DNA from 4 places in the Oceanobacillus picturae genome. Region 1 is predicted to be linked to each of the others. Evidence: riboswitches for the same ligand, from Rfam matches in the RefSeq annotation. Region 1 holds a riboswitch; each other region holds the start of a gene.

Evidence for each region. A riboswitch is a leader RNA that binds a small molecule or an ion and turns the genes downstream of it on or off. The one in region 1 is predicted to bind S-adenosylmethionine.
Region 2: linked by a shared signal. The riboswitch ahead of BN988_RS07805 (methionine ABC transporter ATP-binding protein) and the one ahead of BN988_RS12915 (5-methyltetrahydropteroyltriglutamate--homocysteine S-methyltransferase) in region 1 are both predicted to bind S-adenosylmethionine.
Region 3: linked by a shared signal. The riboswitch ahead of metK (methionine adenosyltransferase) and the one ahead of BN988_RS12915 (5-methyltetrahydropteroyltriglutamate--homocysteine S-methyltransferase) in region 1 are both predicted to bind S-adenosylmethionine.
Region 4: linked by a shared signal. The riboswitch ahead of BN988_RS17765 (PLP-dependent aspartate aminotransferase family protein) and the one ahead of BN988_RS12915 (5-methyltetrahydropteroyltriglutamate--homocysteine S-methyltransferase) in region 1 are both predicted to bind S-adenosylmethionine.

What each region holds. Positions count from the first base shown of each region.
Region 1 is NZ_CCAX010000002.1:358,151-366,171, forward strand. It holds gene BN988_RS12900 (BCCT family transporter) at 1-343, shown strand, start outside; gene BN988_RS12905 (DUF4385 domain-containing protein) at 587-1,033, shown strand; gene BN988_RS12910 (methionine biosynthesis PLP-dependent protein) at 1,165-2,271, opposite strand; gene BN988_RS12915 (5-methyltetrahydropteroyltriglutamate--homocysteine S-methyltransferase) at 2,568-3,674, opposite strand; SAM riboswitch class I at 3,812-3,909, opposite strand; gene BN988_RS12920 (formate/nitrite transporter family protein) at 4,104-4,958, shown strand; gene BN988_RS12925 (polyphosphate polymerase domain-containing protein) at 5,651-6,331, shown strand; gene BN988_RS12930 (DUF4956 domain-containing protein) at 6,349-7,044, shown strand; gene BN988_RS12935 (carbohydrate-binding domain-containing protein) at 7,060-8,021, shown strand, end outside.
Region 2 is NZ_CCAX010000001.1:1,523,473-1,531,493, forward strand. It holds gene sufC (Fe-S cluster assembly ATPase SufC) at 1-163, opposite strand, end outside; gene BN988_RS19075 (hypothetical protein) at 419-580, opposite strand; gene BN988_RS07795 (MetQ/NlpA family ABC transporter substrate-binding protein) at 790-1,620, opposite strand; gene BN988_RS07800 (methionine ABC transporter permease) at 1,645-2,313, opposite strand; gene BN988_RS07805 (methionine ABC transporter ATP-binding protein) at 2,303-3,328, opposite strand; SAM riboswitch class I at 3,428-3,540, opposite strand; gene BN988_RS07810 (thioredoxin family protein) at 3,619-3,933, opposite strand; gene BN988_RS07815 (toprim domain-containing protein) at 3,956-4,309, opposite strand; gene gcvH (glycine cleavage system protein GcvH) at 4,443-4,829, opposite strand; gene BN988_RS07825 (arsenate reductase family protein) at 4,899-5,261, opposite strand; gene BN988_RS07830 (acyl-CoA dehydrogenase family protein) at 5,449-7,233, opposite strand; gene BN988_RS07835 (acetyl-CoA C-acetyltransferase) at 7,276-8,021, opposite strand, start outside.
Region 3 is NZ_CCAX010000001.1:1,410,655-1,418,675, reverse strand. It holds gene BN988_RS07180 (hypothetical protein) at 1-99, shown strand, start outside; gene ytkD (RNA deprotection pyrophosphohydrolase) at 136-603, shown strand; gene BN988_RS07170 (ABC transporter permease) at 1,031-1,834, opposite strand; gene BN988_RS07165 (ABC transporter ATP-binding protein) at 1,854-2,633, opposite strand; gene BN988_RS07160 (ABC transporter substrate-binding protein) at 2,647-3,636, opposite strand; gene pckA (phosphoenolpyruvate carboxykinase (ATP)) at 3,797-5,386, opposite strand; SAM riboswitch class I at 5,585-5,691, shown strand; gene metK (methionine adenosyltransferase) at 5,988-7,190, shown strand; gene BN988_RS07145 (gamma carbonic anhydrase) at 7,309-7,824, opposite strand; gene BN988_RS07140 (tetraprenyl-beta-curcumene synthase family protein) at 7,906-8,021, shown strand, end outside.
Region 4 is NZ_CCAX010000004.1:202,526-210,546, reverse strand. It holds gene metX (homoserine O-acetyltransferase MetX) at 472-1,518, opposite strand; gene BN988_RS17765 (PLP-dependent aspartate aminotransferase family protein) at 1,600-3,348, opposite strand; SAM riboswitch class I at 3,494-3,612, opposite strand; gene rarD (EamA family transporter RarD) at 3,734-4,636, opposite strand; gene megL (methionine gamma-lyase) at 4,842-6,023, shown strand; gene cls (cardiolipin synthase) at 6,261-7,703, shown strand; gene BN988_RS17745 (acyl-CoA thioesterase) at 7,831-8,021, shown strand, end outside.

The DNA of each region.
Region 1 (8,021 bases):
ACTGCCCTTCGGTACAATTTTCGGTTTCTTGTTTCTCTTGGCAACTATCGTTTTTGTACTAACGACAACAGATTCCATGTCATTAACCATATCGATGGCAATTACTGGTCATGGAGATCCAGCAAAATATTTACGTGTAGTTTGGGCAATTCTCATGGGGCTTGTCGCTACGGTTCTTATTACGCTTGGAGAAGATAGTGTTGGGTCATTACAATCATTCATTGTGGTTACTGCTGTTCCGGTTTCTTTACTCATGTTAACTACATTTTGGACAGCGCCATTAGTAAGCCGTGAACTAGCTAGAGAACAAAAGATTGATGAAAAGCAACAATATACGAAGTAATACAAAAGGCGCTAACTTCCAAGTTAGCGCCTTTTGTTTTTCACATTTGAAATGTCATTAGTGTTTTGCTATAAACATTTGACTTAGAATGTAGAAAAATAAGGAATGAGGAAATTCCCCTCATCTATTAGACTGTTAAATCGTTCTTAGTCCAGAGTCTTAACTATCGAGCCTTTATTATTATGGTGTATGCATACAAAAAGATATCCAAGGGTACACCTTTATTAAAAAAGGGTGACATATATGGCTTTCAACTATGATTTGGACTTCGATAATATAGATTTTCGCAAGAATCCCGAACTGTACAGGGTTGGTAGGGGAGAACAAGGTGTGCTGCTGGTGGAGCCTTATAAGAGTGAAATATTAAAGCATTGGCGGTTCAAAACACCTGAGATTGCGAAAGAGTCCTCCGATAAAATCTATCAAATGTTTCTTGATTATAAGGATAAAGAAGATTTAATCGGTATGGATATGGCAAGGAAATTTCTTCAAATGGGGTATACACGAGCCCGCCGGTACACGAATTACAAAGGCGGGAAGAAATATGATGACAACGGCAAGATTAACAAGAGACAAATTGACCCAGAGAAGGCGGAATCGGCCGCCATTTTTCAGCGGAAATGGAAGATAGCGCGAGAGGACAAGGATTATCTAAAATTAAAAAAAGAACACCAGAAGAAATATGGGTAAAGGGAAGAGCATTTGTTTCAACGTCCCCCTAGACAAGCTACACAAGTTAGACAGATAGATATAAGCTATGCCCTAAGGGGGCTCAATTACTAAACTCAATCAAGTTGAACCTTCATCAATTTTTGATACATCTACTCCTCCAATATTGAAAACACATGCCTCAGGTCTCCAATAATATCTTCCGCTTCTTCAATCCCCACTGAAAATCGTAACAACCGATCACAAATACCTCGACGTGTTCGTTCTTCAACTGGAATGTCAGCGTGAGTTTGTGTGGCGGGATAGGTTATAAAGCTTTCGATTCCTCCTAGACTTTCGGCGAAGGTGATTAACTGCAGATTTTCCAAAAATGCTCCAATCCATTTACTTTCTTTTAAGCGAAAAGAAAGCATCCCCCCATAACCAGGGTAAAGTACATCCGTTACCGACGGTTCATTTGCTAAATACGCAGCAACTTTCTTTGCATTTTCCTCATGTTGTCTCATTCTTAAAGCAAGGGTTTTTAAACCCCTGATCAATAACCATGAATCAAAAGGAGACAAGATAGCGCCAGAAGCATTATGTAACGCGGACAATTTTTCACAAATCGTAGTTCCGTTTGCAACAACCAAGCCAGCTAGTACGTCGTTGTGTCCGCCAATGTATTTGGTTGCACTGTGGATAACAATGTCAGCACCCAATTCCAGTGGACGTTGTAGATAAGGAGTTAAGAACGTATTATCTACTATTAATAAGAGGTTGTGTTTCTTGGCAAGAGTCGCATATTGTTGAATATCAATTTTCTGCATTAATGGGTTTGTTGGCGTTTCGATAAATAACGCCTTGGTATTCTCTGTAACTACTTGTTCCGTTTCATCATAATTGTTAAATGCGACATAAGTAGTTCGGATATTATAGGTATGGGCATAATGCTGAAGTAAACGATAGGTTCCTCCATATAGATCCTCTGGCGCAATAATCTCATCTCCTGAGCGGAAAAGGGATAAGACTAGTTGAATGGCAGCCATTCCCGAACTGCAGGCATACCCGCTATCTCCTGCTTCCAAGTTTGCAATCCCTTCCTCAAGAATGGATCGAGTTGGATTTTTTGTCCTGGTGTAGTCGTACCCAGTGGTCATGTTAAGCCCTTGGTGTTGGTAAGCTGTTGATAAATAAATTGGCGGGTTTACGGCACCAGTTTTTTTGTCGCTATGATTACCCAGCTGCACCAGTTGTGTCTCGATGTGTCTTTTTGTCATGTAATCGATCCTTTCAGCAAATAAATGAAGGACTTTTAGCAAGGGAAAAAGATCCTTATAACGCGTTTACGCTTTGCTCATACTGAACTTAGCCTAAATGTAAAAGGGAGAGGAATTGTTACATTCCTCTTCTTGAAGTTTTTATCGCAGTGCAACCGTCCGTAAGACTCCCACTTCAAAACATATAGTAAAACGGAGATGTTTAAGCGGGAGTAAACGGACGCTAACAACCCGATTCGTTCAACTAACAATCAGTGGGAGAAGAATGAAAACCCCCCACTGATTGAAGTTTCACTTTACCCCCAAATCTCTTTCCCGATCTCAACAATAAATTTTAATTTATTCCACTGGTCTTCTTCCGTTAATTTATTGCCGTGGTGGGTTGAGGCGAATCCACATTGTGTGCTTAAGCATAGTTGATCGAGCGGAACATATTGGGATGCCTCCTTAATCCGAGCTTTAATTGCTTCTTTGTCCTCTAGCTCCCCATTTTTCGATGTGATCACACCAAGAATAACCTGGGCTCCGCCAGCAGGGATATGTTTTAGCGGTTTGAAATCACCGGAACGCTCATCATCATATTCCAAGAAGAATCCATCCACTTTCTCTTTGGCAAACAAAGTAGATGCGATTAAGTCGTAACTCCCTTCGAATGCCCAATTGGAACGATAGTTTCCACGACATAAGTGTGTCGTCACAACTAAATCATCTGGTTTTCCATCCAATACCTCATTAACAACGCGTAATGCCAAATTAATTAGTCTTTCCCTTGAATATTTGCCCTCGTTAAACGGAATATCCGGTGATGAAAGGCCAGCAATATAAACATCATCGAACTGTAGATAGCGAACCCCAGCTTCATAAAAAGCGTGTAATGCATCACGGTATGTTTGAATAACATCATTGGCATATTCATCAATGTCAGGGTAAATGTCTTCGTTAATTATCCCTTGATTGAAGAGTTGATTAGGGCTAGGGATTGTTTGTTTGGCAACTGCACGCCCAGCAACAATTTCGTTAAATTCAATGAAATCTTGAATGAAAGGGTGATCGGGATTAAAGGAAACCTTCCCTGTATTTCGGACATTATATCTTTCTGTCTCCTCATTTCCATTAAAAACATAGCCTACGTCTGGAACATATCCTTCTATCCCATTTAGATGCTCTAAGAAATCAGTGTGCCAGAATCTGCGTCTAAACTCACCATCTGTCACTGCATTCAAGCCAATTTCAATCTGCTTATCGACAATACGCTTAATTTCCTTGGTTTCGACCTCACGCAATTGTGTTGCAGAAATTTTTCCTTCTTTAAATTCCTTTCTTGCTTGATGAATGCTTTTCGGTCTTAATAAACTTCCTACTTGATCCGCTTTAAAAGGAGCTTTTGTTAAGGTAATTGACATGTTAAATCCCTACTTTCGTTTTATTTTTTATAAATCCAATCAATTAAACTAGTAATAAACGAATCTATTTTATGTAACCAACAAAAAACCCCCTTCTTAACAAATAAGAAGAGGGTTGGATACGTAATAATTTTCTCTTCTTATCTCCAAGCTTAACGCTTCTGGAATTAGCACAGTACAAATGTCTGTTGCTGAGGTTTCAATGGGCCAGTCCCTCCACCTCTCTGGATAAGAAAAATCATATGAAATTTTTTGATTAGTCAATATACTACAGCGGTATTATCAAAATGTCAAGAAGGTTTTAAGATATTTATAAATAAAGGCATTCCAAAAATAGCTTGAACACTTCATCATTCGGGTACCTACTAAAGTAGTGGGTTACATAACTCTAAGCTTCAACATAGAACTTATACAAATAGGAGGATATTGATGGCGGATAATGGTAATCAGGAATCGTCAAATCAGACAAGTAATACGCAAGAGATTCCAGAAAGACAATTTTTATTTCCTACTCAGATTATGCAATCGTTTAGTGATAAAGGAAAAGAACACCTTGATACAAATACACCTTCTCGATTCGTCCTCTCTTTAAAGGCAGGGTCGTTTATGACCTTTGGTGCTGTTTTTTCTATACTGCTTGCCATCGGTGTTGATGCGAAAGGGCTGACTTATATTCTGCAGGGTCTCGGTTTTACAGCAGGATATCTTATGGTATTTATGTCACAATCTGTATTGTTTACTGAAGTAAACGTCCTTTTACCAACATCGTATTTACAAAGGTCATATTGGCAAAAACATAAATTTGTGAAATTTTGGGCTGTGGCCTATATTGGAAACCTTGTAGGTGCGTTGTTTGTTGCTCTATTAGTCATTATGTCGAACTCCTTGACACCTGAATTCTCAAAAGAGATTGAAACACTACTGTCTCACAAAATGAAATTTGTCGAAAATGGCTGGGTAGGCTGGTTTCAAGTAGTGTTGTCAGGAATTCTTGCCAATTGGCTTATTGGCATGGCAACATTCTTAACAACCGCGGCTAGAGACGTGGTCGGAAAAATCTTTGGCACAGCTCTACCTGTCATTTTGTTTGTCGCCGGTAATTTCCAACACAGTGCGGCAAATATGGGCTATTTCAGTTTAGGAATCTTTACATCTGACAACTATGCTTGGCACGAATATATATTACTTAATTTGATCCCTGCAAGTATTGGAAATATCATAGGCGGGGCCATATTCATTTCACTATTGTTCTTATATGCTTTTCGGAAAGAAATGCAAAATTAAAGATTACTAGGTACTGCTTTTTAATCTATCCACCGACAAGGAAACAAATGCCCTATTAAGTAGCATAATTGCGATAAAAACCCCTTTATGGTTATGATTACCAAAAGGGGTTTTGAGTTGATAATAATTATTATCCGAATTCCATAAATGCATTTTGAATAAGAGGTAGGTTTTATTGGGAAATCAAATGAAGCGATGTAAAAACAATTCAAGAGGACGACATCCATAAAGGTAATCTCGTCCTAATCCACTACAATTACCCGGTGGAATGATTATGTAAAAGATAAAAAAGAACTTTATGCTAGTTTTGAAGGGAAAGAGTACTTTATTACATATTATCCATATGGAGAAAATCAGCAGATTGAGTTACCCGTGGATCATGAGTATATGATTACAGGAGATAACATGAATGGGGTAATCGTAACGGTGACTATGTAGAATACAAGAGCAGAATAACAATGAAGACAGCTTGTGGGCTGGTGTGAACTCCGTATTAAACCGGAGTCATACCAGCTATTTTTTATTTTCCTTTCAGTCCTTCTCTATCTTTCTCCAAAGGAAAGGCATTATTTTAGAAGTAATTTTATAGATTGTTAATTGAATTCAACGTCTATTAAATAAAAATTCACTTGACATCTTACTGACATTTAACTGGTTTAACATTGCAAATGTACCAGGAAGGAGTCAGGAAGATGTTAGTAGGAAGACAGGAATTAAAACATGCTATTTCGCTTGCAGAATACCAGGTGTTAAGAAAAAAATTGGCTCACTTTATGAGGAGCGATCCACATGCCGGGCCAAATGGAAAGTATATGATTCGCTCTACTTACTTTGATAACTTTGACAATAAAGTTTTGCAGGAAAAAAAGGAAGGTTATTTAAATCGGGATAAATATCGCGTGAGGATATATGGCAAGTGTGATGAGGTCATTAATCTGGAAAGAAAAAGTAAAAGGAATAATCTTACCTTTAAATCAAAATGCCAGATCACAAAGCGTGAATTCGAGAAAATTAGAAAGTCAGAAATTGCCTGGATGGAAGAAGACGATCGTTCACTAATAAGAGATTTGTTTTTTGAAATGCAGTACTATCAATTAAAGCCTAGGACAGTTGTTGATTATATCCGTGAGCCATATGTATACCCATATGGGAATGTCCGGGTCACATTCGATTTGAAAATACAGACAAGCATGCAAAACACCAACATGTTCGCTAGCAATTTACCGATGGTGGATGTATTAGAAGCAGATATCGTCATTCTCGAAGTGAAGTATGATAACTATTTACCAGATGTAATTAAACACTTGCTTCAGTTATCAGATACAAGACAAGAAGCATATTCAAAATACCAATTAAGCAGAATGTATGGCTAAGAAGAGGAGAGAAAAAAATGTTATTTACAGTTGCTTCAACCAATTTTTCAGATATATTTAAATCTAGTTTTATAGAGAATACCGCATCTTTTTCTATTACCGATTCATTATTAGGGTTAGGTATGGCGTTCATAATCGGGTTGTTTATTTACGCTATCTACAAGAAAACATTTAAAGGAGTAATTTATTCACACACCTTTAATATATCGCTCGTGATAATGACGATGGCGACAGCACTTGTAATTATGGGGATTAGTCAAAATGTCCTGTTATCACTCGGTATGGTTGGTGCCTTATCCATTGTGCGTTTCCGAACACCAATCAAAGATCCAATGGATTTAGTGTTCTTATTCTGGTCTGTTATTGCCGGGATCCTTAGCGGAGCAGGTTTTATTTTATTAGCAGCAATAGGTACGGTATCCATCGGATTCGTAATTGTATTATTCTCAAATAAGATTAGAGTCGAAAATCCATACTTATTAGTTGTGAAGTTCGATAAAGATAATATTGGCGAGAAAGTAGAGCAGATTATTAGTAGTAAAGTGAAGAAATATGTTCTGAAATCAAAATCAATCATGCAAGGTGATGAAGTAGAAGTAACCTATGAAATACGTGTAAAAGAAAACGATGCACAAATAACATCGACTGTTTCCCAAATTGATGGTGTCCGTTCAGCAGTGATGCTGAGCTATGATGGTAATTTCACTGCGTAATAGAGGAGGGATCTCATGAGAAGAGGGTTAATTAAAGGAAGGGTTATCCTTCCTTTTCTTATAGGAATGGCTATTATGATTACAGGCTGTAGCAAATCGAATGAAAATGTAGCAATAGTAGAGTCTGTGCAATCACTAGTTAGTTATGATACAGAGGATACGTATACCGAATGGGATGAGCAGGATGCCACAACCATAACTTTTAATGAACAATCCATTGACATAGAAGATAATAATAGTGTCCTAATTAATAACAATACGGTAGAAATTCACACCTCTGGAACTTATGTTTTAGAAGGAAGTTCGACAGACAGCCAGGTTATCGTGGATGCTGAAGATGAAGGGACCGTTCGTTTAATTCTTAACGGTGTTTCATTAGAATCTACATCAACTGCTCCGATCTTTATCAAACAGGCTGATAAAGCCGTGATTTCTGTTGAGGAAGGGACGAGCAACACGATTACAGATCCATCCGAATATGTATATGAAGAAGAGACAGATGAACCAAAAGCGGCTATATACAGTAAGGATGACTTAACAATTAATGGGACAGGAACTTTAATTGTGAATGGTAATTATAAGGATGGTATTACAGGGAAAGACGACCTGAAAATAATAGAAGCTACCATCGAGGTTACAGCAGAGGATGATGGTATCGTAGGGCGTGATTTGTTTGCAATGAATGATGTATTCATTACGATTGATGCTGGTGGGGATGGAGTGAAAAGTTCTAATGATACAGATGAAAATAAAGCCAATATGGTACTGGAAAGTGGCTCCTTAACCATTGATGCTGGAAGCGATGGTATACAATCGGAAAATACTGTAACCATTGTGGACGGTGAATATACTATTACTGCCGGAGGAGGCAGCCCGGAAACGATAGAGCCAACTACCGAGTTTGGAGGAGGATTTGGTGGTCAGGGGCAAGGAACAATGCCTAATGGCCAGGAGTTTTCAGAAGGGAACATGCCACA
Region 2 (8,021 bases), on a different contig from region 1:
GATGTCCCATAACAGCTGATGCCAATGTCGATTTACCTGTTCCGTTTGGTCCCATCACTGCGTGGAATTCTCCACCTTTTATAGTAAGGTCAACACCCTTTAATATCTCTTTGCCTTCAATTGATACATGAAGATTCTTGATTTCTAACGTAGATCCAGCCATAACGATACCTCCAACTACTATTTTTTTCTTATTTTCAAACGGATTCAATATCCATTCTCAATTTATTCTCATTACAATCTTAAAGCATTTCAAATTTATTATCAACTTTTTTAAGTTATCCAGTCCATAACTTTTCTCACTCATTTTAATACACAAAAATGGCTGATTGCAAGTCTACTTGGAATAACGTCAAATCATTGGAGATTCTGCATCTTTACAAAAATAGACCCTCATTTTCATGAGGGTCTAATCCTTCTACATTTTATCCAAATTATTTATGAGCGCTTTGCTTTTTTCATATTCCTTTTGACGGCTTTTCTCTACTTCTAGACGAGTTTCCAATTTTCTCTCATACTCAGCGTAAGGCACTTTATGTGCTTGTTGCATGCCCTTTTCCATTTCTGGAGTATAGTTCATGCTTATTCCACTATTAATAGTGAACCATCCTTTCGTTTTGTGTACATGAATAAATGTATCACAATACGGTACCCTGAACAATTCAGTTATAAACCCCTTTTGAGGGTTTTACTTCTATATTTGTTCATTTGAGAAATTCTACTATGCCCTTCCAAAAGTTCTTTTAGATAACTGCTGTTTACACGCACATCCTCAAGATTTGTATTTTTTTATTCTTTTCCGCCCACTGGGACAACGGCACCTTCATATTCTTCCAATATATAGTTCTGTATCTCTTCTGAATGAAGTACATCAACAAGCTTATTTAGTGCTTCGTTGTCCTTATCCTCTTCCCTTACCGCAATGACATTTACATAAGGAGATTCTTCACCTTCCACAAAAAGCGAATCATCAAGTGGATTTAGACCCGCTTGAATAGCAAAGTTCGTGTTAATGACAACAAGTACATTTTCTTCTGAATTATAGTATTCTGGAAGTAACTCTGCGTTATAATCTGGTGAGAATTCAAGCTTCTTAGGATTCTCCACAATATCATCTACTGTTGCCGTTTCTTTGTCCACATTTTCATCAAGGGTAATTAATCCTTTTGCTTCAAACAATGAAAGAATTCGTCCATGGTCAGGTACGGAATTACTCATTATAACTTCAGTGCCTTCCGGGATATCATCTACACTCGGAATATCTTTGGAATAAACACCAATTGGCTCGATATGAATACCACCAATTTCCGTTAACTCATATCCAGTATCAGCGATGGTTTGCTCTAAGTATGGAATATGTTGAAAGTAATTTGCATCAATTTCGCCATTTGCTAAATCATCGTTTGGAAGAACATAGTCTTCGTATGGTTCTACCTCTAATGTGATGCCTTCCTCTTCAAGTAGTGGCTTTGCTTCTTCCAAGATCTCAGCATGCGGAATACTAGAAGCACCTACCTTAATTGTATTGTTATCACCTTCAGATGAAGACTCATCCCCTCCGCCACAAGCGGCTAACGCAAGAACAGCCAATAATGATACTAGGATTAGAATTTTTTTCATTTTTAATTAACTCCTTCTTCTGTTTTATCGTTTATCTAGTTTTGTTGCTATAATATCTCCAATAAATTGGAAGATAAATACAATGACCACAATGAGTACGGTACATAGGAACACGATATCAAAGTCCCGGCGCATAAAGCCCGAATAGTATGCATAGCTCCCCAATCCTCCAGCTCCAATTGCTCCAGCCATCGCTGTATAACCAATAAGTGCAATAGCTGTTACTGTAATACCAGATATTAACGCCGGCATGGATTCTGGAAGTAGCACTTTAAAGATAATTGTTCTGGTTTTTGCCCCCATTGCCTTAGCCGCTTCCACGACGCCTCGATCCACTTCACGAAGGGCGATTTCAACTAGTCTTCCATAAAATGGTGCAGAACCAATGATAAGTGCGGGTAATGCGGCCTCTGGACCACGTATTGTCCCAATTAGGAAATTAGTGAACGGGAATAACAAGAAAATTAAAATGATAAAAGGAATGGCACGAAAAACGTTCACCAGTGCTGATACAACAAAATGGAAGCTTTTATTTTTCCAAATTCCATCTTTAGAAGTCAGATAGAGAAGTAAACCGAGTATAATCCCAAGTATAAACGTTCCAATTAAAGCAGTAATCGTCATATAGAAAGTTTCTTTTGTTGCTTCAATTAAATCTTCTATTTTAATGCTCTGAAATAAATCATTTAGCATTTTGAATCACCTCCATTTCCACAGAGGATTTTTCTTTAATATATCGAACCGCTTCATCCAATTCATTTCCTGCAATTTGTACGATTAGAGTTCCATACGCCCCAGCTTGTGTCTGCGTAATTTTCCCTTGCAGAATATTGATCTCGACTTCATACTTCTTAGCAAGCTGGCTAATAAGCGCCTGATTGGTTGTTTCACCAATAAAATGAAGTCGAACAATTTTTCCTTCCGTATAGGCTTCTGTAATGTCACGAATATTTTCATCTTCCTCACCGTTGCCCATTACCTGTTCCACAAACTTCTTGGTTACATGCTGACGAGGATGGAGAAAAACATCCATTACGTCGCCTTGTTCTACTACTTTTCCACTCTCCATGACGGCAACATGATTACATATTTTACGAATAACATGCATTTCATGGGTTATTAATATAATCGTTAAACCAAACTGCTTATTAATATCTACCAGTAAATCCAGAATGGAATTCGTTGTCTCCGGATCTAGTGCAGATGTTGCCTCATCACAAAGCAATACTTTTGGATTGTTAGCTAGAGCTCTCGCTATTCCAACACGTTGCTTCTGTCCACCACTTAATTGAGAAGGGTATGCCTTCTCTTTCCCTGATAGCCCAACAAGATCGATGAGCTCTTGAACACGCTTTTGCCTGTCCAATTTAGCAACACCGGAAATCTCCAACGGAAACGCAATATTATCCTCCACCGTTCTCGACCAAAGCAGGTTAAAATGCTGGAAAATCATGCCAATATCCTGTCTTGCTATGCGTAGCTGGCGGGCAGTCATTGCAGTGATATCTTCATTGTTAATCTTAATGCTACCGCCCGTGGGCTCTTCAAGCCTATTGAGCAAACGGACAAATGTACTTTTTCCAGCACCACTGTAACCAATAACACCAAATATATCGCCATCATTTATGTTTAAATCTAAACTTTCTACTGCAGTTACGCTGCTTTTGTTTGAAGTAAATACCTTACTCAAACCTTCAATTGATATCACGTTAATCCTCCTTAGTAAACCTCGGCAATAGTATGCCCAAATAGCACAAAAAACGCCATTCTGAAAGAACAGAATGACGTAGTAAGTCGTCTTCACGTTCTCTCATCTGTCAAAGTTTTCACTTTGCAGGAATTGGCACCTTTCAACTATTAAAATAGTTGAAGGTTGCCGCGGTTTCACAGGGCCAGTCCCTCCACCGCTCAAGATAAGAGTCTATTTTTTTATCCACTTAAATTCGATAAGAATTATACTATCATGCTGCTTTTACTGTGTCAATAAATAATTTAAGATTAATTTTTAACAAAAAGTTCTGGTTTATACTCCATCAAATAGCCGTAAATGTTAGGAATGGATTGAAAGGCATAAACCTTCTCCTTTATCTGATGATCTTTCATAATGAGAAGACAAGGTACGCTTTCCACCTGGTTCTCGATCATAAACTCTGGATAAAGGGATGCATTCATTTCATAGAAAATGGTTTCCTTGTGCACTTGTTCAATTTTTTCTAGCATGGTTCTTGCAAGCGCACAGGTACCACAAAAAGGAGTATAAATATAAAGCAAATAATCGCCATCATTTAGTTGTTTCGTTGTTAATTCTTGCAAAAAATCACCTAACCAATCTGCCTCATAATAAAAATAGAGGGTTAACCGCTATCCGTTTACTTACCAGCGCTGTTGCAAGCGCTTGTTCAGGTGTTGTCGCGACCTCCCGATATTCACTGCTGACATATATATGTTCTGCATGTGGGAGCTCTCTCGCCAACTGTTTACGTAACTTTATGCCTGAATAGTCTTCGTCCACTAAAATATACACGTCCTTATAGTCAAGCTCATAAGTTTCAAGTAATTCATCTAGACGTTCCACTCCAAGTGTTCCATTGGTACAAACAATTGTTACTTCATCTGTAATAACCTTTTTAACTTGTCGTTTATCTGTTAAACCCTCTACAATGATTATTTTCTCATTTTCATGTGACATGGTTACATAGCTCTCCTCGAAAATCAAGCAAAATGTTTTTTCTAAAATCATTTCCTAATAAGAGTATATGAAGAAAAGAAGGCTAACTATACAACTTTTATAAAGATGCACGTTAGCCTCCCTTTTTTATTCTTTATTCTTCATCGTTAAGCACTGCCTCATATGCCTCAGCGTTCAGAAGTTCATCTAATTGCGCTTGTTCAGATGGCTCAATTACGACCATCCATGCTTTCTCATATGGGGATTCATTAACGAACTCAGGGCTGTCTTCTAAATCTGCATTTACTTCTACTACTTTTCCACTAACTGGCGCATATAATTCAGAAACTGTTTTTACAGATTCTACACTACCGAATGGTTCGTTAAGTTCCAATTCGTCTCCAACTTCAGGTAACTCAACAAATACGATGTCTCCCAGTTCATCCTGAGCAAAATCGGTAATCCCAATACGTAGTTTGCCGTCTTCCCTTTTAACCCATTCATGTTCTTTAGAATATAATAAGTCCTTTGGTATGCTCATTGTTATCCCTCCATTATGTAATCCATCTTAACTATAACTCAATTTGCGCATATTTTTCTAGTCAAAAATTTATTCTGACCGCCAAGTCTCATTATAAACTTCTTCCTTGAAACCGACTGTCACCTTTTGACCGTCTGTAGCAATCGGGCGTTTTATAAGCATCCCATCTGTTGCTAGAATAGCTGCCATTTCCTCATCGGAAGCATTCGCTATTTTCTCTTTAATATTTCCTTCTCGGTATTTTTTACCACTTGTGTTAAAAAATTTCTTTGCTGGCAGTCCACTATTCTTAATTAGTTCAAGAATTGTTTGCTCAGTCGGTGTATTTTCCACAATATGAACGGCATGGAAATCAACCTGATTTTCTTCCAACCACTTTTTGGCTTTCTTGCAAGTACCGCAATTTGGGTACCAATAAAACGTCAGTGCCATTGACTTAACCACCCTACTCACTTATTTGCTTCTATTATAGCAAATATGTAATAGACATGACGAGTTAGATGCTAGCTATAAGTAAATGACACCATAAACAGACGTGTATCTTTAAAAGCAAAAAGCCAAACGCTCATTCGAATACTTCGTAAAAATTCGAATGCATTTGGCTTTAAGGTATTTATGATTAAACGATATACTTTTCTTCCTCAATTATTTGCTCTGCAATTTCTCTTTTCTTAGCTACAACGTTTGTTGGTGTGTGACGTGTAAGCTTTCTTAATGAAGATAGCATCATTCTTAGCGTATCTCCTTCTTCAACAGCGATTAGTGTTTCTTTCGCGTCTGCTTCAATACGATTAAATGCCTCCTGAACATAAACCTGTGTATATTGCAGTTTTAGATTACTTTTTTCCAAGCCAGATTTATTTATTGCCTTTTCCGTTCTCAAAATGGCCGCTTCCATGTTGTACACTTCTGCTGTCATATCTGCAAGGTTAACAAGAATTTCTTGTTCCTTTTCAAGCTTTTTCATGTATTTCTGTGCAGCAAGTCCTGCACCAAGCAATACCATTTTTTTTGCATTTCTTAGTAAATATTTTTCTTGGGCTAGTGTTTCACCGCCTACTTCTTCCGGCATCATCATCATGAGTTCTTCCTGAAGACTTTGTGCCTTTTGCAATAATGGCAGCTCACCTTTCATAGCTTTTTTCAACAATGTACCTGGAACAAGAAGACGATTAATTTCATTTGTGCCTTCAAAAATTCGGTTAATTCGGGAATCGCGGTAGATACGTTCCACTTCATATTCCTGCATAAAGCCATACCCGCCATGTAGTTGAACTGCTTCATCGGCAGTGAAATCTAATAATTCGGTACACATATATTTATTCATGGAACATTCAATTTGATATTCGGCAATAGCGCGTGCTACCTCCCTACCATCTTTTAACTGTTCCTCGGTTAAAGAGCCCATTCGTTGTTCAAACAGTCCAACCGTACGATAAACCGCACTTTCATTAGCATAAATTTCAGCGGACATTGTTCCAAGCTTTTCCTTGGTTAAAGAGAAGCTTGATATCGGTGTCTGGAATTGCTTTCTCTCATTCGTATATTTAACAGCAAGCTCAAGCGCTCGTTTTGAGCCGCCGACCCCGCCTATAGCCAGCTTATACCTACCAACATTCAAAATATTGAATGCAATGACATGCCCTCGGCCCTTTTCACCTAGTAGGTTTTCTACTGGAACTTCAGCATCCTCAAGAACCAGTGTACGAGTAGAGGAACTTTTGATTCCCATCTTTTTCTCTTCAGGTCCTGTAGAAACTCCTGGATACTCTCTTTCAACAATAAAAGCGGAAAAATGCTCGCCATCAATTTTTGCATATACAACGAACACATCTGCAAAAGCAGAGTTCGTGATCCACTGTTTCTCACCATTCAATATATAATGCGTACCTGCTTCGTTTAATTTTGCAGTCGTCTTGGCACCTAATGCGTCAGAACCTGAACTTGGTTCTGTTAGGGCATAAGCTGCTAGTAACTCGCCCGTAGCAAGTTTTGGAAGATATTTTTCTTTTTGTTCTTCATTTCCGAAGAAAACAATTGGCAATGAGCCAATTCCTACATGTGCGCCGTGTGTAACAGAGAACCCGCCTGCTCTGGAAAATTTCTCTGTAATCAACGAAGAACTGATTTTATCAAGAGCTAGACCTCCATATGCTTCAGGTACATCTGCACCTAATAACCCAAGTTCTCCTGCTTTCTTTAAAAGTTCAACAGAATATTCAAACTCATGATTTTCCAAATTTTCCACTTTAGGCAGTACTTCCCCTATTACAAAATCCTCGGTCGTCTTCGCTATCATTTTATGTTCATCAGTAAAATCTTCAGGAGTGATCACATCATCTGCTGTCAAATCTTCTACTAAAAATGCCCCGCCCTTAAACAACTTAGCCTTTGTTTCACTCATCATCCATTTCCCCTTTATTATGATTTTCCGTTTCTAACCAGACTATATAAGTTCAAATACCCCAGCTGCTCCCATTCCACCGCCAATACACATCGTAACAACGCCAAATTGGATTTGCTCACGTTTCATTTCATGAATAAGACTTAAAGTAAGCTTGGTGCCCGTCATACCGAGCGGATGACCAAGCGCAATAGCCCCACCATTTACATTAACCTTATTTACATCAAGATCTAGGGCGTGTATTACCCTAACTGCTTGTGCAGCAAAGGCTTCATTTAATTCATATAAGCCAATATCTGAAAGCTCTAAACCTGCTTGCTTTACGGCCTTTGGTATCGCCTCAACTGGACCTACTCCCATAATTTCTGGTTCTACTCCAGCGACTGCAAAAGAGCGAAACTTAACTAGTGGTGATAATCCTTCAGCCTGTGCCTTTTCCCTATCCATTAAAAGAACAGAAGCTGCGCCATCACTCATCTGAGAAGAGTTCCCAGCCGTTACGGAGCCCTTCACATGAAATGCTGGTCGAAGCTTAGCTAATATTTCTGTGGTCGTCCCAGCTCTAACTCCCTCATCCATTTCAAATTTAGTGTGCTTTTCTTCTATTTTATTCTTTGTATTCATCTGTCTCTTTGTTAATTCAACAGGCACGATTTCTTCTGCAAACTTTCCATTTTTAATTGCGTTTGCTGCCCGCTCATGGCTTCTTATAGCGAATGCATCCTGTTCTTCACGCGAAATGTTGAATCGGTTTGCCACCTCTTCAGCTGTGTGACCCATCCCCATAT
Region 3 (8,021 bases), on a different contig from region 1:
AAACAACAAAATGAAACAGCATTACATGGTGCGTACACAATTGAATTCGAATTTGTTTATGACAAACAATGGAAAATAGGAAATGTCACTATTTCTTAAGATTATTATAGATAGTAAATGAAGGTAGTTGAAACGATGTTTACATTCAAAGATTATTACAATAATGAGGTGAAGCTATCCTTTCAAAACCAGCCTTTTTCAAATGATCCAAGGCATGTCTGGGTTATTTGCAAGTATCAAGATAAATGGTTGCTTACTAAACATAAAGAAAGAGGTTTGGAGTTCCCTGGTGGTAAGGTTGAAGAGGGAGAAACAGCCGAACAGGCAGCTGAACGAGAAGTAATGGAAGAAACAGGTGGATTGATTACGCAATTACACTATATTGGACAGTATTATGTTTATGGTAAAAGGGAGCATGTTGCAAAAAATGTTTATTTTGCGGTAGTAGATTCTTTGCTTCCCAGAAAAACGTATTATGAGACAGAAGGCCCTAAGCTATTAGACGCTTTGCCTAACAATATAAGGCAAAGTAAGGCATTCAGTTTTATTATGAAAGATGACGTCTTGTATCATTGTATCGAATACATAAACATTACATTATAAAAAAATCGCCTATCTTATAATAGGCGATTTTTTTGTTGTCTAGGGAATTATAAAATTCGTAAGCTGTGGATAACAAAACAACTGAAGTAGCCACGTCTAGCTCCAGCACCCAGATACTAGGCGACTTCACATAATCGCCCTACGATAAAGAAGACTTGCCGACTGGTGAAGACCAGAGGCCTAGTCGCACTTATACCCGAGGGTGAAAAGAAGACTTGCCGACTGGTGAAGACCAGAGGCCTAGTCGCACTTATACCCTTGTGGTGAAAGTCATCATCGGTTCCTCAATTAAGGTCGGTCGACTAAAAACGTCCTTGCCGGCCAACGCCGACATACCCTTTTGCAGGGGCATGATTCCTTTATCTCAGTTGATTCGCTCCACTCGCTACGTTTCTAAACGGGCGCTTGCGCTTTTTTTCATTAGGTTTCACTTTATGAGCCATCCCTCTAATTTTTCCACGACCTTATACATAATTGCCGCAAAGATAGCAATAAGTACGAGACTTGAAAGAACAAGTGAGAAATCAAAAACTTGAAAGCCATAAATAATTAAATATCCCAAGCCTTGTTTTGCGACAAGAAATTCCCCTACAATTACACCAACCCAGGAAAGACCTACATTTACTTTCAACGTCGAGATCATAGCAGGAAGGGTGGCGGGAAATATCGCTTCTTTAAATTGCTGCCACCGTGTTGCTCCAAAGCTTTTCAATACTTTTTCATAATTGGGGTCTACCTCATTGAAGGCGTTATAAATAACTAATGTCGTGATGATAACTGAAATGAGTGCTCCCATCGCAATAATGGAAACATAACCCGTACCAAGTGCAACGATTAAAATCGGTCCCAAAGCAACTTTGGGCATGGCATTCATAATAACAAGGTATGGATCCATAATTTTAGAAAACCTTTTAGAAGACCATAAAACACTCGCAAATAATATACCGACAAGTGTGCCTATAATAAACCCGGCAATCGTTTCAAATAAGGTTATCTGAATATGTTTTACCATGGAGCCATCTGCAATATTAGAGAAAAGAACATGGATAACTTCTGAAGGAGAACTGAAGAGCAATGGATCAATCCAATAGAATCTGCTGGCAAACTCCCAAAATCCGATAAAAGCAAGTAATAGGAGCAGCTGCCATGTGATAACAATTCTCTTTTCTCTTTTTAATTTATATTTATGCCGTTGAAATAACTGATTATCTGTATTTGTTTCGGGCGCCATTCTCTTCTCTCACCACCTTTCATTCTGCAGGGTTCCCTTCTTTATCTTCCAGTTCCTCCCATACTTTATCAAATAGCATTTGATATTTAGGGTGTTTGCGTACAGTAAAAGGAGCTTCCTGTCGTAGTTCGATCGGAACTTCAAATACTTTTGAAATCATTCCAGGATTGGCTTCCATCACAAAGATTCTGTCCGCCATAGCAATTGCTTCTCCAATATCGTGTGTTACAAGGATAGCTGTTTTGTTGAACGCTTTTAAAGTAGTAGACACAAGGTCTTCAAGCTTAAGTTTAGTTTGATAATCTAGTGCAGAAAAAGGTTCATCAAGAAGTAAGATTTTCGGGTCGTTAAGTAATGTTCTTACGAGTGCGACTCGTTGGCGCATCCCACCTGATAACGAACCTGGGTAATCGTCTGAAATGCCAGTAAGTCCTACTTGTTTTAACAACATTTCCGCTTTCGTACGAATTGCTGGGTCAGTACTGCGGTGTATCTTAGGGCCAATCATCACATTTTCAAGAATAGTCTTCCAAGGAAACAAGTAATCTTGTTGGAGCATATAACCAATAGCTTTATCCGTCGGCTTTATTGGCGTGTTCTCGAGAAAAACATGCCCTGAAGTATGCTCTACAATTCCTGCTATAATGGAAAGAAGCGTTGATTTTCCGCAACCGCTAGGACCAAGTAACGCGACGAATTCCCCTTGTTTAATGGAAAGAGAGATATCCTTTAAAGCTTTCGTATAACTACTTGCTGAAAAATAATGGTGGGTTACATGATCTAATGTGAGAAATGACATTTGACCATCCTCCCTAATCATTGATAATTTCTTCTGCAATGGTTGTGTTTACTAGATCTTCATATGGAATATCAGCTGGAAGTTCTCCTGCTTCCTCCATAATAGCTTTCAAGTTATCCCATTCTTCTTTATCAAGTATTGGATTTGTAGCAAAAGATTGCTGCCCCTTGTATCTCTCAATAGAGGATGCTAATAAATCAAGTTCTGTATCCTCGAAATAAGGCTTTATAACACTGGCAATTTCCTCTGCGCTATTTTCTTCAACCCACTGCTGTGCTTTGTAAACAGCACGAGTGAATTTTTGTACTTCTTCCTCATTTTCATCAAGGTAGCTTTGCTTGGTCATAAAGACGGTGTATGGTACATTACCGGATTCTTCTCCAAAAGAGGCTACAATATGTCCATTGCCTTCTTTTTCGAATGTGCTTGCTGTCGGTTCAAATAATTGAACATACTCTGCATCTCCTGAAACGAAGGCACCAGGTATGTTAGCAAAATCAATGTTCTGCTGAAGATCTAAATCATTTTTGGGATCAATGCCATGATTCTTTAGCACAAATTCACCAACCATTTGAGGCATACCGCCTTTTCGTTGCCCTAAAAATGTACTACCCTTTAAATCTTCCCACACGAAGTCAGGTTTTGGTTCTTTCGCCACAAGAAATGTGCCATCTGTCTGTGTTAACTGAGCAAAGTTGATTACCGGGTCCTTTGAGTTTTGTGCGTATACATAAATGGATGTTTCCGAACCGACCAATGCAATATCAGCTCCGTCGGAAAGAAGTGCCGTCATGGTTTTATCGCCGCCCCATGTCGTCTGTAGTTCTACATCCAACCCTTCCTCTTCAAAATAACCCTTTTCCAACGCGACGTATTGTGGTGCATAAAACAAGGACCGAGTTACTTCAGTAAGCTTTATGGAGGAAGTGCTGCTTTGGTTGCATCCGAGCAAAATGAGTGGCAATAAAGCTACTATCAGCGTCATTTTAATTAACTTTTTCATTTTATTTGACCCCCCTTAGTTTAAGTAGATAGGTATGTCAAAAACATTTTATGCGTTCGCCTAAAATGTGTGAAGGCCTAAGACTTATGTGCATAAAAAAACGGCCTCTTTTTTGAGGCCGCTGAAAAAATCATATAAAAATCTTTCATAAAAATAATAGTTACATGTTATTTCGGTAATTAGGTCCAGCTTGCTTAATCGCATTACTAGCTTCTGTGAACTTTTCAAAATTTCTGTGGAACTTCATTGCAAGTTCCTCCGCTGCTTTTTGATAATCTGCAATGTTTGCCCATGTATTGGCAGGAACTAAGAGCTGCTCAGGTACACCTGGAACATGGTATGGAATCTCTAATCCGAATATTTCATCAAGAATAGTTTTTGTTTTATTTAATTCGCCTTTCAGCGCTGCATATACCATTGCTCTTGTGTAGGATAATTTAATACGTTCGCCACCATTACCGTATGAGCCGCCAGTCCAGCCAGTATTTATCAAGAATACAGTCGCCGAATGCTCCTCAATCTTTTCGCCAAGCATTTCTGCATAGACAGAAGGGGGGAGCGGCAAGAATGGAGAACCAAAGCAGGCCGAGAATGTTGCTTGGGGTTTAGTCACTCCTCGTTCAGTTCCAGCAAGTTTGCTCGTGTAACCACTGAGAAAGTGATACATCGCCTGTTCATTCGTTAATTTACTAATCGGCGGCAGGGTCCCAGAGGCATCTGCAGTTAGAAAGATAATGGTATTTGGATGGCCTGCAATACTTGGGACCATAACGTTTTCCATATGTTCAATAGGATAAGCAGCCCGTGTGTTTTCCGTTAGGAACGTATTGGAATAGTCTGGTGTATCATTCTCACAATCAAGCATGACATTTTCCAAAACGGAACCAAATCGTATGGCATTATATATTTGTGGTTCTTTTTCTTCTGAGAGATTAATGCATTTAGCATAACAACCGCCCTCTATATTGAATATACCATTATTACTCCATCCATGTTCATCATCCCCGACTAATTTTCTGTCAGGGTCAGCGGATAGGGTTGTTTTGCCTGTTCCAGATAACCCAAAAAACAAAGCGACATCTCCCTCATCTCCAACATTGGCAGAACAATGCATGGGAAGAATATCTCGTTGTGGTAACAGATAATTCATCACGGAAAAAATTGATTTCTTTATTTCGCCCGCATATTCTGTTCCCCCAATTAGAATGACTCGCTTTTTAAACGAAATAACAACAAACGTTTCCGAATTAGTACTTTCAGTATTAGGATCTGCAAAACACCCCGGTGCAGATAGGACAGTGAATTCTGCTTGGTGGTTGGCGAGCTCTTCCTCTGTTGGTGTAATGAAAAGCTGCCTTGCAAACAAGCTGTGCCAAGCATATTCGGAAACTACTTGGATCGGCAGGCGAGAGCCTTCATCTGCCCCAGCAAATCCTTTAAATCTATATATTTCTTTCTGCTTTTTCAAGTATTCCGTTGTTTTTTTGTATAATTTTTCAAATGCATCCTCATCAATTGATTGGTTGACTTGACCCCAATCGATCTTAGTCTCACTAACTGCGTCACGAACAATAAATTTGTCTTTTGGAGAGCGGCCGGTATATTTACCAGTGGTAGCTCTAATCGCACCTGTGGAAGTTAGAACTGCTTCCATTTTTGCTAAGATTATCTCGATAAGTCGTGGGACAGATTCATTCTCCAGGATTGGAGTATGCTGCTCTAATTCAGTACACGGATTTTTTTCTACCATTTTCACTTCACTGCACCTACCTTTGGTAATGTGTTGTATTACGTTGCTTTAATGTGATTATTAGTATAACACATTTGACTAAATAGTCCATACTAAATATCTAATCTAATCATATGAAATTTTCGCAAACCTTGTTACGAACCAAAAATAGTTGACATGTCAGTTCTCATTCGATAAGCTAAATTTCGAGCGGATACTCTCTTATTCAGAGTAGGTGGAGGGACAGCCCCGATGAAACCCAGCAACCATCACATCGGTGAAAAGGTGCTAACCTGGTGCAAGGAAATTTCCTTGAACAATAAGAGCGAAAGGCTGATAATCCTTTCCTCATTACTGAAGGAAGGGCTTTTTTTATAAAAAAATTGCAAAGATGTCTAGCTCCGATCGCCCAGAAACTATGCAACTTCGCTACTCTCCCTACGATAAGTCATTATCGGTTCGCAAGCTTACCGTAATTCCTTTATCTCAGTTGAGTTACTCCAGTCACTACGTTTCTAAACGGGCGTTCTGCGCTTTTCTTGTAATAAAAACCTTTGTTATGAAATAGCAAAACTTGATGAACAGAGATCCGTAACAGAAACCAAAAGGAGGATTAAGCACTATGGCTGCTAATCGTCGTTTATTTACTTCAGAATCGGTAACAGAAGGGCATCCTGATAAAATATCTGATCAAATTTCAGATGCAATTCTAGATGAAATTTTAAAGAAGGACCCATATGCGCGTGTTGCTTGTGAAACAACCGTTACAACAGGTTTGGTGCTCGTAGCGGGGGAGATTTCTACAAGTACGTATGTAGACATTCCGGCTATTGTAAGAAAAACGATTAAAGAAATTGGGTATACACGTGCAAAGTATGGCTTTGATGCAGATACATGTGCCGTATTGACTGCAATTGATGAACAATCTGCTGATATTGCCGGAGGTGTTGACGAGGCACTAGAGTCACGCCAAGGAAAAATGAGTGATGAAGAGATTGCTTCTATTGGAGCAGGGGACCAAGGACTTATGTTTGGTTTTGCTTGCGACGAAACGGAGGAACTCATGCCATTACCTATTTCACTTGCACACAAATTGGCGAAGCGTTTGGCTGATGTAAGAAAAGAAAAGGTATTAGATTACTTGCGTCCAGATGGGAAAACGCAGGTAACTGTTGAATATGATGAACAAGATCAACCAGTAAAGGTAGATACGATTGTTATTTCTACACAGCATCATCAAGATATTACAACAGAGCAAATCGAGAAGGATTTAATTGAACATGTTATTCGTCCAGTCGTACCAGAGAATCTTTTGGATGAAGCAACGAAGTATTTTATTAACCCAACAGGCCGTTTTGTAATTGGTGGACCACAAGGAGATGCTGGGTTAACTGGTAGAAAAATAATTGTGGACACGTATGGGGGATATGCTCGTCATGGTGGTGGAGCATTTAGTGGGAAGGATTCAACGAAAGTGGATCGATCCGCTGCTTATGCTGCACGTTATGTTGCGAAAAACATAGTAGCTGCAGAACTTGCCAAGACTTGTGAGGTACAACTAGCCTATGCTATTGGTGTAGCTGAACCTGTTTCAATTGCAGTAAACACATTCGGAACAGGAAAAGTGTCTGAAGAAGCGTTAGTGCATGCAATACGCAAACTGTTTGATTTACGTCCAGCTGGAATTATCCGTATGCTTGATCTACAGAAACCTATCTTTAAGAACACGGCAGCATATGGTCATTTCGGAAGAACAGATATCCTCTTCCCTTGGGAAAAGACAGATAAAGTTGTAGAATTAAAAGCATTGATGGAGAATAAGTAGAAAAAGATCAAGTATAAAAGCCGAACGGACATCGGAAATGATGAGGTACCTTTTAGGGAACCATCTATTTTTTCGAAATCCGTTCGGCTTTATGTATACCTTCATTAGATTGCTTTCTCTAAAGGGTGGTATGTGCTTTGTAATATTTCCCTTTTTCCACATATGATTTTCGAATTCGATCCATTTCTGCGAGGTCCTCTTCCGTTAAGTTCCGTATTACTTTGGCAGGTCTCCCAAGCGCTAGCGTATTGGGGGGGATTTTCTTGCCTGGAGGGACAAGGCTTCCAGCACCGATAAATGCACCTGTACCAATTTCTGCACCATCCAGAATGATGGATCCCATTCCAATTAATGCTTTTTCTCTAACGATTGCAGAGTGTAGGGTGACCTGATGCCCCACTGTTACATCATCTTCAATAACTAAAGGCATTCCAGGACTTTGGTGCAGCATAGATAAATCCTGAATGTTTACGCGTTCCCCGATTCGAGTAGGTGCCACATCCCCGCGAATGATCGTCTTAAACCAAACACTGCTTGATTGATTTATCTCCACATCTCCGATAATAGTAGCGTCTTTTGCAATAAATGCTGTTTCATGAATTACGGGCTGCTTATCTTGATATTGATGAATCATTTGAATCCTCCTCCATAATATGGTGATATAATTAGTATAGCAAAAAATCCACGCTTAAACTGACTGAAGGAAGGCAGACAAATGCGAAACAATGTTCCAACATCATCCATCACATTGCTTAAGTCGTTACAATCGAAAATTTTCCCTGCAGTGGAAAAGGAGCTAATCTACTGGAAAGCAAAAGCAACAGCAATTCC
Region 4 (8,021 bases), on a different contig from region 1:
GCTGAATAAGAAACTCTCCACTTTTGCCTCGACTAGCTCCGAGTTCCCAGCGACTAGCGCAACTTCCTTCGCCTCCGTACAATAAAGAAGACTTGCCGACTGGTGCTAACCAGAGGCCTAGTCGCCCTTATACCCGGAGGGTGAGAGGCAACATCGGCTCCCTGTAATTTAGGTAGGTCGACTAAAAACGGCCTTGTCGGCCAACGCCGACATACCCCTTTTGCAGGGGCATGTTTTCTTTATCTCCTCCGGCGGGGAATGCTCCATTAAAACCGCCACTTTGCGTGGCAACATGGAGCCACCTGGCATGGCCAGGCGCAGTTCGTACGTCGCTTTTCGTGCGCTCTTCGCTTTTCTTTTAACATCAAAGAAAAATCGCCTTTTAGAAGGCGATATGTGAAAGAAAAGGGGTTAAGTTTATTTTCCCCCATTTTGCAGAAGGATAAACCTGTTTTTCTGTAAGCTATTATATTAATTGTTTAGGAAGTGTTCGACCACATGTCCCCATTTGTTGAATTCTGTTAGAAAACCATCATGGCCAAACTCTGTATCTACGTGAAAGTAACTTCCGTTTGCCACTTCGCTTACGAACTGTTTCATGAGGGAGGGCTCAAAAATCAAATCCCTATCGTAGCTGATTGCAAGCAGGGGAGGCTTCATACTTCTTGCGGCAACCTCCCAACCACCTCTGTCCTTTCCAATATCATGATTGTTCATTGCACGGAGCAACGTCAAATAACTGTTCGCATCAAACCTCTCTGTCAATTTTTTTCCCTGGTGATCTAAATAACTACTAACGTCATATTTAAGTTGAGTACCTTTTCGATCAAAACGCAGATTGAACAAGGTAGCACTTCTATAGGTGACCATGCCAATCATTCGAGCAATTTCCAATCCTTTTAATGAATGGTTCGTTTCATACTGGCCATTTTTCCAGGCGGGATCCTGTTTGATGGATGTTTCAGCAATATGGTTGTAAGCAATCCCGTAGTCTGTAAACACTGGAGTAGAAGCAAGAACGATGAGTTTATCCATTCTATCTGGATAGAGGAGTCCCCATTCCATTACCTGCATACCTCCGAGTGATCCACCCATAACGGCTGCCAGGTGGTGGATACCCATTATTGTCAATGCCTTATGTTGAGCATGGACCATATCCCTAACCGTGATGTCAGGGAAATGACTTCGGTAGGGCTCATTGGTTTTGTTATGAATAGTGGTTGGGCCTGTGGAGCCATGACAACCACCAAGTACATTAAAGGTGAGAACTTGATAGGCGTCTGTATCAACATACCTATTCTCGCCAATAAGACCACTCCACCAGCCGGAATTTTTATCATTTCCAATTGTATGCTGGTTCCCTGTTAAGGCGTGGCATACAAGAATAAAAGGAGCACCCTCTGGTCCGGAAATCTCATAACGGAGAGAAACCTCCTCAAGCAGCTCCCCAGAAGTGAGGAGGAGTGGTCCGATGGAGATGTTCCCAATAGTAGGGACCGTCCTCTGGGAATTAGTCATAAAACATCCTCCTTACCCTTGAAGAGTAGGCCTTTGGTTGATTCATTCATCACAAGATAACCTCCCGGGAAAGTTCCATTCTCACACTCCTGCAATCACACTCTCAGGAAGCCCTCCCCGTAAGCGGACGAATTCATCGTAGGGGGCGGTTCCTGAGACAACTGTAATCCCGGTTGCCTCAGCATTTTCGATAAGCTGTGTATGGCCCTCTGGATATCGTATCCATAAGATACTGCTTTGCTTATTTATGAATTGTTCTAAAGTGTCAGATGGAAGGACGTTGTGATCTACATAGACAGCGTCTACTTGATAAGGTACATCTGCTAACTGAGTAAAACGATTCTCTTCTCCGTTGATTTCCTGCTGGATTGTTGGAACAAGGAATCCGAGTGCTTTAAGCTGTTCAATTGCTTTATTCACTTCTCTATTGTTTTCTTCAGTGTAAACTGCGATTGCTTTTTGTCTTACTGTCCCATCACTTCGGTCGAATGGAGATCTGACCAGCCATTCTATTGCATCTTTTTCCGAAGGTTTTTGGTTCGTTGTTTTACCAACAGCCTGATTGATCGCCTCATCTAACGTGCTTAGCAGATCAGAAGTAGCTTCTAACCCGATAGATAATCGGACTAACTCTTCCGACACCCCGGAGCTTTTCAACTCCTCTGGGTTAAGCTGCTGGTGGGTAGTCGAGGCTGGATGGATAATGAGCGACTTCGCATCCCCCACATTCGCTACATGTGACCATAGTGATATGGAATCAATCAGTTTCCGACCAGCTTCCCGGCCACCTTTTATGCCAAACGTTATGATGGAACCATATCCGTCTTTCAAATACTTTTTAGCTAGCTGGTGAGAGGGATGATTTTGTAGACCTGGGTAGTTTACCCATTCAACAGCAGGGTGATCGGCTAGGTATGCAGCAATTTCTTGAGCATTTTTAGTGTGTTTTTCTATTCGTAAATGCAATGTCTCCAGTCCCTGTAATAACTGAAAGGCACTTTGTGGGCTTAAACAAGCTCCAATATCACGTAAAAGCTCTACCCGTAATTTTGTCGCAAAGGCGGCTGCCCCGACATCAATAAAACGTAATCCGTTATAGCTTTCCTGAGGCTCAGTAAAACCTTTAAATCTCGAATTGTTCCAATTAAAGCGGCCACCGTCAACCACAACGCCACCAATTGTTGTTCCGTGTCCACCGATCCATTTTGTAGCGGAATGGACAACGACATCCGCTCCCCAAGTAAGTGGTTTGGTTAAGTATGGTGCAAATGTGTTATCAATAATGAGCGGGATACCATGCTGATGGGCGATGGTTGAGACAGCCTCTACATCAAAAATATTAAGACTGGGGTTGGTAATGGTTTCCCCGAAAATAGCCTTTGTCTTGTCAGTTATAGCATTTTTGATTTCTTCAAGATTGCTCCCATCTACAAATTTCACAGCTATTCCATAGCGCGGCAACGTGTGAGCAAATAAGTTGTAGGTGCCACCATACAAATTGCTGTCTGCAATAATTTCATCTCCAGACCCGGCGATGTTTAATATTGCAAAGGATATTGCTGCCATACCCGAAGATGTAGCTACAGCTGCAACGCCATCTTCCAGTTGGGCAATTCGTTGTTCAAATACATCAACCGTCGGATTCCCAATCCGAGAATAGATGTTTCCTGCTTCTGATAAACCAAATAGATTTTGTGCATGCTCCGTATTATTGAACACATAAGAAGTTGTTTGATAAATGGGAACAGCTCTTGCTCCGGTAGACGGATCAGGCACCTGTCCTCCGTGAAGTAACGTTGTTTCATCCTGCTGGTTAGTAAATGATGACATGTAAATTCCTCCTTTAAGATTATGGCCTGCCAGTCAACAGCTTTTTGATGTAAGACTGCAGTTTGCAGTTTAACCGGTCTGGGGGAGGAGGGGAGAATATAAAAAGCCCTCTTCCTAAGAAGAGGGCGTATTATTCACGTTCCTCCTCTTATCTTCCAGATCCAAGATGATCTGTAGGATTTAGCACCATCGGAAGCAAACAAGGTTTGCTTTCAGGTTGCTGGGCTTCGCAGGGCCTATTCCCTCCACCACTCTTGATAAGAGATTTAATTTTTAAATTATTCACATTATAAAACCAATTATACGCGGTTGTCAACCGTTTACTGAAAATAATTGTATAGTAAAAAAACAAGAGGCAAGAACCTCTTGTTAAGTGACATGCGGTCTATTCTCTCGCCCTTTTATGAAAAGGGAAATAAGTTGATAACATATAGTTGATGAGGGCTATCCAGATAAGAGAAAATGCGATTAGATGAGCAGTAGTAAAGGTTTCATTATATACAAACACACCGAGAATTAGCATAATGGTCGGAGCAATGTATTGGAGAAACCCAATCATAGCTAGCGGAATTCTTCTTGCTCCGCCTGCAAACAATAGTAACGGAACTGCTGTCACGATTCCTGCACCAATGAGTAGCATGGTGGAGGACGTAAAGAAAGTATTAGTCTGAAAAATATTTTCCGGGATAATCAGTAAGTAAAGGATAGCTATTGGTGTAATAAACATTGTTTCAATTGTTAAGCTAGCAAAGGCTCCTACATCTAATCTCTTTTTAAATAATCCGTATAGACCAAAGCTCATAGCGAGCAATAAGGATACCCAAGGGAAAACTCCATAGCTAACTGTTAAATATAGAACGCCTGCCCCTGCAAGAATAAAGGAAACCAGCTGTCTTTTGGTCAGGGTTTCTTTTAACACGAGAATACCGAGTAATATACTAATTAATGGATTAATATAATAGCCAAGGCTTGCTTGAAGAACATGGTCGCTATTCACAGCCCAAATGAAGGTCAGCCAGTTGAGTGTAATCATAATGGATGCAAAAATCACAGCAATTAATTGCTTTTTGTTGGTCAGGATTGCTTTGCATTCCTTGATTACGGTGGACCACTTACCTAGCAAGGCAATGAGTACTAGCATGAATACGAACGACCATACTATTCTGTGTGCGAGAATTTCACCGGCAGATACATGATTCACTGCCTTCCAGTAGATCGGTAGAAAACCCCAGAGTAAATATGCCCCTGCAGTTAGTAGAATGCCTGTTTGTTCCTGTTTTCCATTCATGCCAACCCTTCTTTTCTATACAAATTTGTCCCCCACGTGTAACTGTAGTAAGTCCTAAACTTCTTTTATCAAATAAACTCCATTTTAAAAGAGTCTGATCTAAAAAGCAAAAAGCATGTTTGCAGTTATAAGAAAACGCTTTCAAAAAGAGTACTAATAGAATAAGATAGTAGTAGAATAAGAAATCATTTCAGGGGGGATCTTTGTGAAGAAAGACAATCAACATATCGAAACAGCAGTTATCCACCAGGGCTATGACGCAAAGGATATGCTGGGGAGTCTGACACCACCTATTTTCCAGACCTCCACATTCACATTTGCTACCGCAGAACAAGGAGAAAGGCGTTTTGCAGGGGAGGAAGAGGGCTACATTTATTCTCGGCTAGGAAATCCGACTGTAAAGATTCTAGAAGAGAGAATGGCTTCATTAGAGCAGGCTGAACGTGGTCTTGCTTTTGCTTCAGGCATGGCTGCTGTGTCTTCAGTGCTAATTGCTCTAACAAAAGCAAACGATCATATTCTATGTTCTTCAGGGCTCTATGGCTGTACCTACGGCCTTTTAACTATGCTACAAGAGAAGTACCAGATAAGCCATGACTTTTCCTTAATGGATACAGAAGAGAGTATCCGAGAAAAAATAAAACCAGAAACAGCATGTATTTATGTCGAAACACCAATTAATCCGACGATCCGGTTAATTAATCTTAAAATGGTTGCAGATATAGCAAAGGAGTATAATATTCCTGTGGTGGTTGACAATACATTTTCAACCCCCTATTTACAGCGACCACTTGAACTTGGCTGTGACATCGTAGTTCATAGTGCTACCAAGTATATTGGTGGGCATGGTGATGTGATAGCAGGTCTAGTAGTGGGCAAGAAAGCGTTTCTTGATTCCGTTTCCATGACAACACAGAAAGATATTGGAGGCATTATTTCTCCGTTTGATGCATGGTTGCTCCTTCGGGGTATGAAAACATTACCTATCCGAATGGACCGGCATTGTGATAATGCAGAAAAGATTGCAAGTATGCTAGAGAACCACCCCAAGATCTCGGCTGTTTATTATCCATTTAGTGCCCAAATGAAGGAACAGCATTTTGATAAACAGATGAGACGCGGAGGCGGGGTTCTCTCATTTGAGATTAATGGTTCAAAAAAGGACGCACAAACATTGCTTAACCATCTCACTTTTATAAAAATTGCGGTAAGCTTAGGGGATGCGGAGACATTAATTGAGCATCCGGCAACCATGACACATGCGGTTATCCCAGAAAACACTCGTATGGAGATGGGGATAACTGATCAGCTTATAAGGCTTTCAGCGGGATTAGAGGCATGGGAAGATATTTGGTATGATTTGGAACAGGCACTAAGTAAAATATAGAAGGCCTAACCCTTGCAGAGCACTCTGTGAGGGTTTTTTCTCGGCTTCTTCTTTTTTTTAAAAACTGGGCATTATTTGCTTGTCATTTTTTCCTGGCATAATCTTCAAGCTCTGAGGGTAAATATATAAGATGGGAAAGGTGCATGGTACCCATATGACGGTATATGGAAAGATGTGCTATATTATATAAATGATCCGTTTTAGACCGTGAGCAGAGTTTTGGAGGGAGCCTTACATATGGAAATCATATCCTTATTATTAGGTCTAACTATCTTTTTTAATATTGCGCTAGGTATCTCCATTATCTTTTTGGAAAGAAAGGATGCCACTTCTACGTGGGCGTGGTTAATGGTATTATTGTTTATCCCGATTATCGGGTTCTTTCTTTACTTAATTTTTGGAAAGCCAATAAGTAAACGTAGAATTTTCACTTGGGACACGAAAAGTCGCCTCGGTGTAAAGACTGCTGTCCAGTCCCAATTGCGGGCCCTGGAAAGAGATAACTTTAGCTTTAAGCATGAGGAGATCGCCGAGTATGAAGATTTAGTTTATCTACATCTACGCAATGATGATGCTATTTTTACCCAAGATAATACCGTGGATATTTTTACAGACGGTAAGGAAAAGTTTGATGCTTTAATCCAGGATATGGAGAGAGCTACCGATCATATACATCTTCTATACTATATTTTAAGAAGTGATCAACTAGGAGATAGAATTGCAGATGTATTAATCAAGAAGGCAAATGAGGGAATTGAAGTTCGGGTGCTCTATGATGACATGGGTTCCAGAACACTAAAACCCAGATACATAAAAAGACTTCGTCGGGCTGGTGCTCAAGTAGAAGCCTTTTTTCCGCCAAAGATACCGAAGATCAATTTTAAAATAAATTATCGGAATCACCGTAAATTAGCCATTATTGATGGGAAAGTGGGCTATACTGGGGGATTTAATATTGGGGATGAATACCTTGGGACAGTCAAAAAGTTTGGATATTGGCGTGACACCCATTTAAGGATATGCGGAGATGCGGTAACAAACATGCAGACACGATTTATACTAGATTGGAATCAGGCTTCACGACATCATATTTTTTACGATGAACGATACTATAACCATAGCCATAAGGGAGATGTGGGAATTCAGATCGTCTCCAGTGGACCAGATTCTGAGTGGGAACAAATTAAAAATGGTTACATCAAAATGATTATGTCAGCAAAGGAATATATATACATTCAAACCCCCTATTTTATTCCTGATGACAGTTTGCGAGACGCCATACGAATTGCGACACTGTCAGGGGTGAAAGTAAGAATTATGATTCCGAATAAGCCTGACCATCCTTTTGTGTACTGGGCAACTCTTTCCTACATTGGCGATTTATTAAATGCAGGAGCAGAGATTTATATTTATCAAAATGGCTTTCTGCATGCTAAAACCATTGTAGTAGATGGAAAAATAGCCTCTGTGGGAACGGCAAATATTGATGTGCGTAGTTTCCGTTTAAATTTTGAAGTAAATGCTTTTCTCTATGATAAAGGGGTAACCGAAAGGCTAGTCGAGGCATTTAACAATGATATTGAACACTCTACACAAATGACGAAAAAGCTTTATGACCAGCGTTCTCTTGGGATTCGCTTTAAAGAATCTATTTCACGACTATTATCGCCTGTTTTGTAAAATACTAAAGAGAGATGGGAATGGGCTTTTGCCCATCCATTGACTTGTGGTAATATATATCAATACGTTTTAAAACGATTATTTTCTATACTTAAGTAAAATGAAAGAATATGAAGGAGGAAGTGCTGTGAATAGAAAGCCATGCTCTGAATCGCTAACAGTAAAGACATCCCATGTATTACCACCAGATACGAACACACATGGCACCCTATTTGGAGGAAAACTGATGGCCCATATTGATGATGTGGCCGCAATAGCTGCTGTAAGGCATGCTAGGCAACTAGTTGTGACAGCTTCTACGGATTCAGTAGACTTCCT